DNA from 3 places in the Clostridium sp. AWRP genome. Region 2 is predicted to be linked to each of the others. Evidence: predicted binding sites of a transcription regulator. Region 2 holds the regulator's gene; each other region holds the start of a gene.
The links. Region 2 encodes NrdR, which represses ribonucleotide reductase genes. Its sites were predicted from a motif close to CACNANATNTNGTG; they were not measured.
Positions count from the first base shown of each region.

Region 1: a site for NrdR is predicted at 1,988-2,001, ahead of DMR38_RS00815 (anaerobic ribonucleoside triphosphate reductase). Genes of this name have one in related genera too.
Region 3: a site for NrdR is predicted at 1,809-1,822, ahead of DMR38_RS03270 (vitamin B12-dependent ribonucleotide reductase). Genes of this name have one in related genera too.

Region 1 covers NZ_CP029758.2:159,493-162,786, forward strand. The annotation lists gene DMR38_RS00795 (hypothetical protein) at 1-281, shown strand, start outside; gene DMR38_RS00800 (Mrp/NBP35 family ATP-binding protein) at 345-1,193, shown strand; gene DMR38_RS00805 (ferredoxin) at 1,305-1,493, shown strand; gene DMR38_RS00810 (hypothetical protein) at 1,597-1,782, opposite strand; gene DMR38_RS00815 (anaerobic ribonucleoside triphosphate reductase) at 2,018-3,294, shown strand, end outside.
Region 2 covers NZ_CP029758.2:1,345,196-1,348,489, forward strand. The annotation lists gene sigG (RNA polymerase sporulation sigma factor SigG) at 1-431, shown strand, start outside; gene DMR38_RS06235 (YlmC/YmxH family sporulation protein) at 721-987, shown strand; gene nrdR (transcriptional regulator NrdR) at 1,055-1,510, shown strand; gene pgeF (peptidoglycan editing factor PgeF) at 1,665-2,375, shown strand; gene DMR38_RS06250 (response regulator transcription factor) at 2,391-3,086, shown strand; gene DMR38_RS06255 (ATP-binding protein) at 3,099-3,294, shown strand, end outside.
Region 3 covers NZ_CP029758.2:721,986-725,279, forward strand. The annotation lists gene DMR38_RS03270 (vitamin B12-dependent ribonucleotide reductase) at 1-1,687, opposite strand, end outside; gene DMR38_RS03275 (gamma carbonic anhydrase family protein) at 1,998-2,504, shown strand; partial or broken gene DMR38_RS03280 (M14 family metallocarboxypeptidase) at 2,609-3,294, shown strand, end outside.

The sequences.
Region 1 (3,294 bases), 1.2 Mb from region 2:
ATATAGATGCCCAAAGATTTATACTTTCCACTGAACAAGAAGAATTTAAATCAGATCTTACTAGTAAATTTAAAAATGCAAATATTGGAAATAATGATGAAGATAATTATGATGTGTGGGTAACAATAAAGACAGAAGGTTATAAATCTACATTGTATAAAATGACTGTTACATTTTTTGATAGACAAAATCAAAGTGAGAAGGTTTATTATGTACAGGATACGTACAGTAGTGGTGGATGGAACAAGAGCATATCGGAAAATAAGCCTAATGGTTTTTAAAAATGTAGGAAATGTTGCTTAAAATTTAATGTGGATTAACTACATAAAAGGAGGAGAAATGATTTGAGTAATTGCGATGGTTGTTCAAGTAAATCAAAGTGCAGTAAAGAGGATAAAGGTGGATGCAAATACATATTGCCTAAGTATGGGAATATAAAGCATATAATAGGTATTATGAGTGGAAAAGGTGGAGTAGGTAAGTCTACAGTTACGGGAATATTGGCATCAAAATTGAGAAATTCTGGATATAAGGTGGGAGTACTTGATGGAGATATAACAGGTCCATCTATGCCTAGATTTTTTGGAATAAACGATAAAAGGGCTGATATACTACAAGTGGGGGAAAGTGAAGAAATAAAGTTTTCTCCAGTTGAATCTTCTTTAGGAATAAAAGTTATATCCTTAAATCTTTTGACAGAAGAGGAAGAGCAACCTGTTATATGGAGAGCACCTATGATAACTGGAGTGTTAAAACAGATGTATTCGGATACAAGTTGGGGAGAATTAGATTATTTGCTTATAGATATGCCTCCAGGTACCGGAGATGTAGCTCTCACTGTGATGCAGGAAATTCCAATGGAAGGTGTTATAATAGTATCTACTCCTCAGGACATGGTATCTATGATAGTAAAAAAGGTTGTTATAATGGCAGAAGACCTAAAGGTAAATATATTAGGTGTAGTGGAGAATATGTCCTATGTTAAATGTGGAAAATGTGGTGAAAAAGTAAGGTTATTTAGTGAAAATTCAGCGAAAGAACAGGCTGATTATCTTGGATTAGAACTTCTTGCTGAAATGCCAATAAATTCTGACTTGGTAAAAAATATGGAAGCTAAAAAAGCAGAAGAATACATATCAAACTCATTGGAATATAATGATTTACTTAATAACTTTATAAAAAAATTAAAATAGAAATTAAATTATTATAATAAGCATTATTTTTGGGATAATATAAAGTGTACTTTAAAGTAACTAATTATATAGCGAGGAGTGAAAACTTGTTATTAATAACAAGAAAATAGTATGAAAGCTGTAGTTGATAAAGACATTTGTATAGGATGTGGGTTATGTCCAAGTATATGTCCAGAGGCTTTTGAAATGGATGATAACGAAAAAGCTAAGGTAATTGAAGATACTGTTCCAGAAGATGCAGAGGATGGTGCGAAAGAAGCAGAGGAAAGTTGTCCTGTTTGTGCTATTAAGGTAAGTTAGGAAAAAGGGTATTATGTAAAAAAATTACATAATACCCTAAGCTTTCAAAAACTATTTGTGATAAAAGTCTACCACAGTTTTTTATACAACATATCAATTAGTGTTAAAACAAAACTTGATGCTGCTTATACTTGTCATTTAATGTAACTTCAGATATGGGATGAATGTTTATTGTATCACCTATTCTAGAATCGGGTGGTAAATGAGTAGTCCCTACGCTAGCAGTAGTACCATCCTGAAAACTTACAAGTGCGTCTGTAATATTCATATCAATTATTTTGCCTATCATGAAAGTCCTCCTAAAGATAAGATTATATATGTTATTTTTATCTGTATTTTTAAATATTATTCCTAGAAATTTTATCTTATAGGTATTTGATGTATTTCAATTAAAAAGTGTGCTTTATAGGTTTTTATAGGTTTAAAGTAAAAATAAAGCTCAATTTATAAATTGCTTTTTTATATATGGCAAGGTATAATAATCAAGTCGTTTATACAATATATAGTAGTTGGGAGGAAAGTATATGCTACATGTTGTGAAAAGAGATGGTAGAAGGGTTCCCTTTGATTCCATTAAGATAACCAATGCCATAAAAGGATCTTGTGATGAAATAGGTTTTGATTTAAAAGAAAGTGAATTTATTGATTTAACTCAAAAGGTCACAGAAAATATAGAAAATCTTAATCTTAATGAAGTAAATGTAGAAGATATACAGAATATAGTTGAAGAAGTACTTATGAAGAAAGGCTATGTTAAAATTGGGCTAGCTTATTCAAATTATAGAAGAGAACGAAATGATATAAGGGAAATAAAGTCTGATCTCATGAAGGCTATTGATAAAATAGGAGTTCAAACGGACAGGGATAATGCAAATGTTGGAAATAATTTTAGTGCTAAGCTATTGAGAATTGCCAGTGAGTCTAACAAGTGGCATAATTTAGCTACTATGCCTAAACATTTAGCTAAGGCTCATGAAAATGGAGATATATATTACCATGATTTAGATTCTTATAATTTAACTGTGAATTGCCTTCACATACCAACAAAGGAAATGCTTTTAGGTGGATTTAATACAGGATATGGGAACATAAGAACTCCTAAGAGAATAGAATCTGCTGCAGAACTTTCTTGTATATTACTGCAGTCAGCACAAAATGATATGTTTGGTGGACAGTCCCATCCGGATTTCGATAATGATATGGCTGTTTTTGTTGAACCTACAAGAAAAGAAATATTGAAGAACCTCAAGGAAATGGGAGTAGAAGAGGAAAAAATAGAAGATGTTTCTGAAAAGAAATTAAGAAGAAGTATAGAACAGGCTATGCAGGGAATAATCTACAATCTTAATACCATGCACTCTAGGGCAGGATCACAGGTCCCTTTTAGTTCACTAAATATAGGCATACCAACTTCAAAGGATGCAGCTCTTGTATGTGAAGTATTTTTGGCAGAATATGAAAAAGGACTTGGAAGAGGAGAACAACCTATATTTCCTAATATAATATTTAGGGTTAAAAAAGGCGTAAATAAAAATCAAGAAGATCCTTATTATTATTTATTTAAAATTGCATGTAGGGTAGCTTCAAAGAGAATGAATCCTACTTTTATGAATTTAGATGCTGATTTTAATAAAGCATATTATGATAAAGGTGTAATACCTGCAACTATGGGATGCCGTACATATGTCTGCTCAAATGTAAATGGAGAACCAGGGGTAAAGGGTAGAGGTAATATAGCTCCTGTTACTATTAATTTACCTAGGCTTGGAATTTTATCTAAGGGAAATGTAAATAAATTTTT
Region 2 (3,294 bases):
GTAGATCTCTTAGAGATATTGCTTATAAAGCACTTCAAGTTAGAGATAAATTAATAAGGGAAAATAATAAAGAGCCAACTATATCACAGATAGCAGAGGAATTAAATATACCAAGAGAGGAAGTGGTATTTGCATTGGATGCCATTCAGGATCCAGTTTCACTGTTTGAACCCATATATCATGATGGTGGTGATGCAATTTATGTAATGGATCAAATAAGTGATACTAAAAATTTGGATGAAAATTGGTTGGAAAACATATCGATAAAAGAAGCCATGAAAAAATTAAATGACAGGGAGAAATTAATACTTAATTTAAGATTTTTTGATGGAAGGACTCAGATGGAAGTGGCAGATGAAATAGGTATATCACAAGCACAGGTATCTAGGTTAGAGAAAACTGCCTTAAGGCATATGCGAAAATATATATGAATAGGTATAATGTTTAATTTATAATAATTAGAAACTCAACTTTTTAGTTAATAGTTAAGAATTAAAAATTAATAGTTAATGTGGATTTTTTCGTTACACTACAAAAAATCTTTAATTAAATTTTTGAAGGCTTGTTTTGCTAAAGCAAAACATTACTAGGTACTGACTTATATAAATTTAAAGATTTTTGCGATAGCTAAAAATCATCCTTCACTATTAATTCTTCATTATAAATTCTTAACTTGCTAAAGTTAAGTTAAGAAATAATAAAAATGGGGGATGTACATAAATGGAGTTAGAAGGAGATTTATTTTCTTTAACTAATCTAAGAAATATGGAAATAATAGATATAAATACGGGTGCAAAATTAGGTTTTATAAAAGATTTAAAGATAAATTGTGAAGACCACAAGATAATGTCAATTATTTTACCATCTCAAACTTTTAAAATATCTTTATTTGGAAAAAATGAAGATATAGAAATACCCTGGGATAATGTAAAAAAAATAGGTGTAGATGTAATTTTGGTCGATGGAAAAAATCTTGTAGAGGAGTAGAAGTTTCCACAAGATAAGTATATAATTATAATATGTATACTATCTTATATGAAGGACGTGAATTAAAGTGAAATGCCCTTATTGTGGATACAATGAAACTAAAGTAGTGGACTCCAGATCTACAGATGACAATATGGCCATAAGAAGAAGAAGAGAATGTTTAAGGTGTAATAGAAGATATACCACTTATGAAAAAATTGAAAATGTACCCATTTTAGTTGTAAAGAAAAATATGAATAGAGAATATTTCGACAGGACAAAAATATTAAATGGATTGATAAAAGCTTGTGAAAAACGTCCTGTTTCAAGAAAACAAATTGAAAATATAACCGATGAAGTAGAGAAAAAGATAAATAATAACATGATTACAGAAATAAGTTCCTCGGAGATAGGGGAAATTATTATGGAGAATTTAAAAAAGGTGGATGAAGTGTCTTATGTCAGGTTCGCGTCTGTTTACAGGCAGTTTAAAGATATAAATACTTTTATGCAGGAAATAAAAAATCTTATTTCAAATAAATAAATGGTGTGCTTAAAGGCATACCATTTATTTTATGTTAAATTAAAGTTAAAAGATATTTATAGTCCCATCAATTAAAAAAACAATGTTAAAATATATTTAAGATAATTTTAAATATGTTTTTGGTTTTGAAGTAAATTCTAGATGGAGGATTAATATGGAAAAGGTTACAGTAGAAGGTTATGAATTTATAAAAATAGATTTGCCAGGTGCAGAAGCAATATTTTCAACAGCTAAAAATGATTTGAGCTTTAATAAATCCACAGATTCTGGAAAGAAAAATATTAAAAATTTAAAAAGTTGGTTTAATTTAAAAACTGTGGGATATTTGAATCAAGTCCATGGGTGCCAGAGTATAGTTTATACAGGCCAAGATGAAGAGGACGCAGATGGAATAATTACAAATGAGATTAACACAGCTGTGGGAGTTTTTAACGCAGATTGTATACCAATACTTTTATATGATAAGAAAAATAAGGTTATAGCAGCAGTCCACAGTGGATGGAAAGGCACTTTAGCTTGTATCCTTTCTAAAACCATTGAAAAACTTGAAAGGGATTTCAAAAGTGAATCTAAGGATATAATAGTATGTGTAGGACCGCATATTCACAGCTGCTGTTATGAAGTTGGGGAAGAATTAAAGGATAAATTTAAAAACTCTGATTTTTATAGATTTAAAGATGTATTTAGAGATAGAAATCTTGACCTAAAAAAATGTATATTGTATCAACTCCAGGACAGAGGTATAGAAAGTGAAAATATAAAATATTTAGATATATGTACCTATTGTAATACTGAATATGAAATGCATTCTTATAGAAAAAACAAAGACTATGGAAGAATGTTTTCGTTTATTTATCTAAAATAAAAATGGGGGATTATTATGTTACAAGAAAAGATATTGATAGTAGATGATGAAGAACATATTTGTGAACTTATTAAATTTAATCTTGAGAAAAATGGATATAAGGCTATTGTGGCAGGAAATGGGATAGATGCACTGAAAATTGTAAGGGAAGAGATGCCTCAGTTAATTTTACTGGATGTAATGTTGCCTGGAATGGATGGATATGATGTATGTAAAGAAATAAGAAAGGACAATGCCATATCTTTTATTCCTGTAATAATGATAACTGCCAGAGGAGAGGAATTTGACAAGGTACTAGGACTAGAACTTGGAGCAGATGATTACATGACAAAGCCTTTTTCCATAAGGGAATTGATTGCTAGGGTTAAAGCTGTACTCAGGAGAACTTCAGTAAAACCTATAGATAAATGCTATGTATTTGGACAGGTAAGCATAGATTTTGATAAACATGAAGTGATTAAAAATGGAGAAAAGGTAGAATTAACCTTAAAAGAATTTGAACTCTTAAAAATGCTTATAAAAAATAGAGGAAGAGTAATGACTAGAGATTTTTTACTAGATAAAATATGGGGATATGAGTATGTTGGAGAAACTAGGACAGTTGATGTTCATATAAGACATTTAAGACAAAAAATAGAGGATTTCGACAAAAAACCTAAGTATATTGAAACTATTCGTGGTATTGGTTATAGATTTAATTCAGAAGAGTAGTTGGTGAAAAAAATGAAAAAAAGATTAACGCTTTCAATGCTCTGTACTCTCATATTTAGTATGGTTATAACAACTGTATTATTTATAGTAATTGAAAATCACGAATACATTGAGAACATGAAACAAACTTTAAAAGTGAATAACCAGATTATAATAAATGTACTGAAAAATGAAAAGATAGATAATGGGGGAAGTTTTTTTAAAAAAC
Region 3 (3,294 bases), 620 kb from region 2:
ATTCATTTGAAAAGTTATTCCCTAGAATTGCTCGGAGAGACTCCATATCTACGGAGGCTGCTCTAGCATGATTTCTTAAAACTCTCATCATATAGGGCTTATTTATTTCAAACTTTTTAAAGGGACCTATTTCTTTTGCCATAAGAGAAGACACATAATAAGACTCACCTGTAAGTATTCCAACAAGTGATGCAGCTAAAGTTCTAGATTCATCTGAATCGTAAGGATAACCCATAACCATAAATAACGAAGCTATATTTGATATACCAAGTCCTGTAGTTCTAAAAAGGTAAGTTTTTCTAGCTATATCTTCTGTAGGAAATTGTCCCCAGTGTATTGAAGATTCAAGAATAAGTTGAACAAGATCTATTATGTGTAAATATCCTTCTATGTCAAAAGTATTATTAGTTATATTGTAGAACTTGTATATGTTTATAGAAGCAAGGTTACAGGAAGTATCATCCAAAAAAGCATATTCTCCGCAGGGGTTTGTAGAATTTATCCTGTTATAAGGAGCATTTAGCTTTCCATCTTCACCTGCAGGACAGGTGTGCCAGGCATTAAATGTAGTACTGAACTGAGGTGCAGGATCAGCACATTTCCACGCAGAATTATTAAAGGCATCCCATATGTTTTTTACTTTTTCTATCCTATTAAGCTTTGGATCAGTTCGACCAATAAGCTCAATGGTATCATCTGGATTTTCTTCTAATTTACTTACCTTATTCATAAATTCATCGGAAAATCTTACTGAATTATTGCTGTTTTGACCAGATACAGTTTCGTAAGCTTCACCATCGATATCTGTATCATATCCCATTTTACCAAGAGCTCTTACTTTGTCTTCTTCTTTGGATTTCCAGTTTATAAAGTCCATTATTTCGGGATGGTCTACATCAAGGCATACCATTTTTGCAGCCCTTCTTGTAGTACCACCAGATTTAATAGCTCCTGCATTTTTATCCAATGCTTTTAAAAAACTCATAAGTCCGGAAGAAGAACCTCCACCAGATAATTTTTCACCTTTTGCTCTTATAGTAGAAAAATTAGTACCAGTTCCAGAACCTCCCTTAAATAATTTTGTCTCTGTGACAAATTGATTTGATATGGAATGTGATCCTAGAAGTTTATCTTCAATAGAAAGTATAAAGCAAGCAGAAGCCTGGGTTCTTGTGTAATTATCTTTAGACTCTACTACTTTATTGAGCTCTTCATCGAAGTAGTAATTTCCCTGTTTAGCACCACATATGTCATAGGACAGTTTAAGACCTGTATTAAACCATTGCGGTGAATTAGGGGCATACATCTGATTTAAGAGAGCATATGCACATTCATCATAAAAAATAGAAGACTCCTCTTCTGTTTTTATAAGCCCTTCATCTTTTAGTGATTGACACCAGAAGTTTACCATCCTGTGAGTTACAGATTTCATACTATTTTCATAACCATTTTCTCCAGGAACTCCAGCTTTTCTAAAGTATTTAGAAGCTATTATATCGCAAGCATTTTGAGAATAATTTTCAGGAAATTCTAGATTCTTCATATCAACTAATACTTTTCCTGTTTTATGATCTTCTAAGAACACATCAACTTTTTTCCATTTGAATAAATCATATACTGTTTTACTATTGTTTTGTTTAAGAGATTTTGTAAAGTATCTTTTAAACAAGTCTTTTACGCAGTCCAATTGACCTACCTCCTAAAAATATTTAAGGATTTTATTTAAGCTAATAATAGAAGAATTATTTATTATGTATAGCTGCTTAAATAGAAAAATACTATATATAGTATAAATAAGATTTTATAAATACCATATATAGTGTCTTTATATTATATGATATATTTTAAAAAAACTCAATTCATGATATATATTATATTTTAGCATATTTTTAAAATAACATAGTTTTTTTCTTCATATGTTTTTATTTTGTAGTTATAATGATTTATAATTTAAATATAGGTTTTCAAATACTAAATTCTTAAGGAGAGTAAATTATATGATAAGAAAATTTCAACATTACGTACCAGATGTAGATAAAAGTTGTTTTGTAGTAGATAATGCAGAAGTTATAGGGAAAGTTAAACTTTGTGAAGATGCAAACATATGGTTTGGGGCTGTGCTCAGAGGGGATGTAAGTAATATATATGTAGGAAAAGGAAGTAACATACAGGATAATTGCACTGTTCATACTGGTGAAAAAAGCTCAGCAGAGATAGGAGAATATGTTACTGTTGGTCATAATGCAGTGATACATGGAGCCAAAATTGGAAATAATTCTTTAATTGGTATGGGCTCTATAATTTTAGATAATGCGGAAATTGGATCCGAGAGCATCATAGGGGCAGGAAGTTTGGTAACTAAAAATAAAAAAATACCTTCAGGGGTGTTATGTATGGGTTCACCTGCAAAGGTAATTAGGAGACTTACTTTGGAAGAAAAGAAGTCTCTTAGACGGTCAGCAGAAGACTATATTGAAAGGGCTAAAAATTATAGTGAGTACTAGGGAACAATATATTAATCACATATTTATAAAGTTTGCATAAAAATAATATAGTAATAATATTTAGGGGAATTTATATGCCAATATTTAAACGTACTAGGGGTACTAATGTAGACGTAGTTGATACAAATATAAATTACACTTATGATATATTAGAACAAGACTTAGTGGGGCTAGAAGCTAGATATCCTTTTATAATTATAGGAAATGCAGGACAAAGTGTGCTTGGAAGGAAGATTTACTATGTGAGGCTTGGAGTGGGTCCTAATGAGGTATGTTATAATGGATCTCATCATAGTTTGGAATGGATTACCACTCCACTTTTAATGAAGTTTATAGAAAATTTTGCAAAAGCTTATGCAGAGGGCAGGAATATAAGGGGGTATAATCCTGCTGATATATGGAGGAGAAGTAGTATATATATAGTCCCAATGGTAAATCCAGATGGTGTAGATTTAGTTTTAAATGGATTACAGAGAAGTAATCCGTTTTATAATGAACTTATAAGGTGGAATAAGGGAAAAACTGATTTTTCTAAGGATTGGGAAGCTAACAATAGAGGAGTAGATATTAATCATAACTATAATGCAGGGTGGGAGCTTTCGAAAGCTGCAGAGCCCAGTTATGGTGTATATGGTCCAGGGCCTACCAGGTATTCAGGGCCTTATACTGAATCAGAACCTGAAACTAGGTCTATGGTAGCATTTACAAATAGCCACAATCTTAGACTAGTTTTGGCATATCACAGTCAGGGTGAGGTTATTTACTGGCAGTACAATGCATTTACACCTCC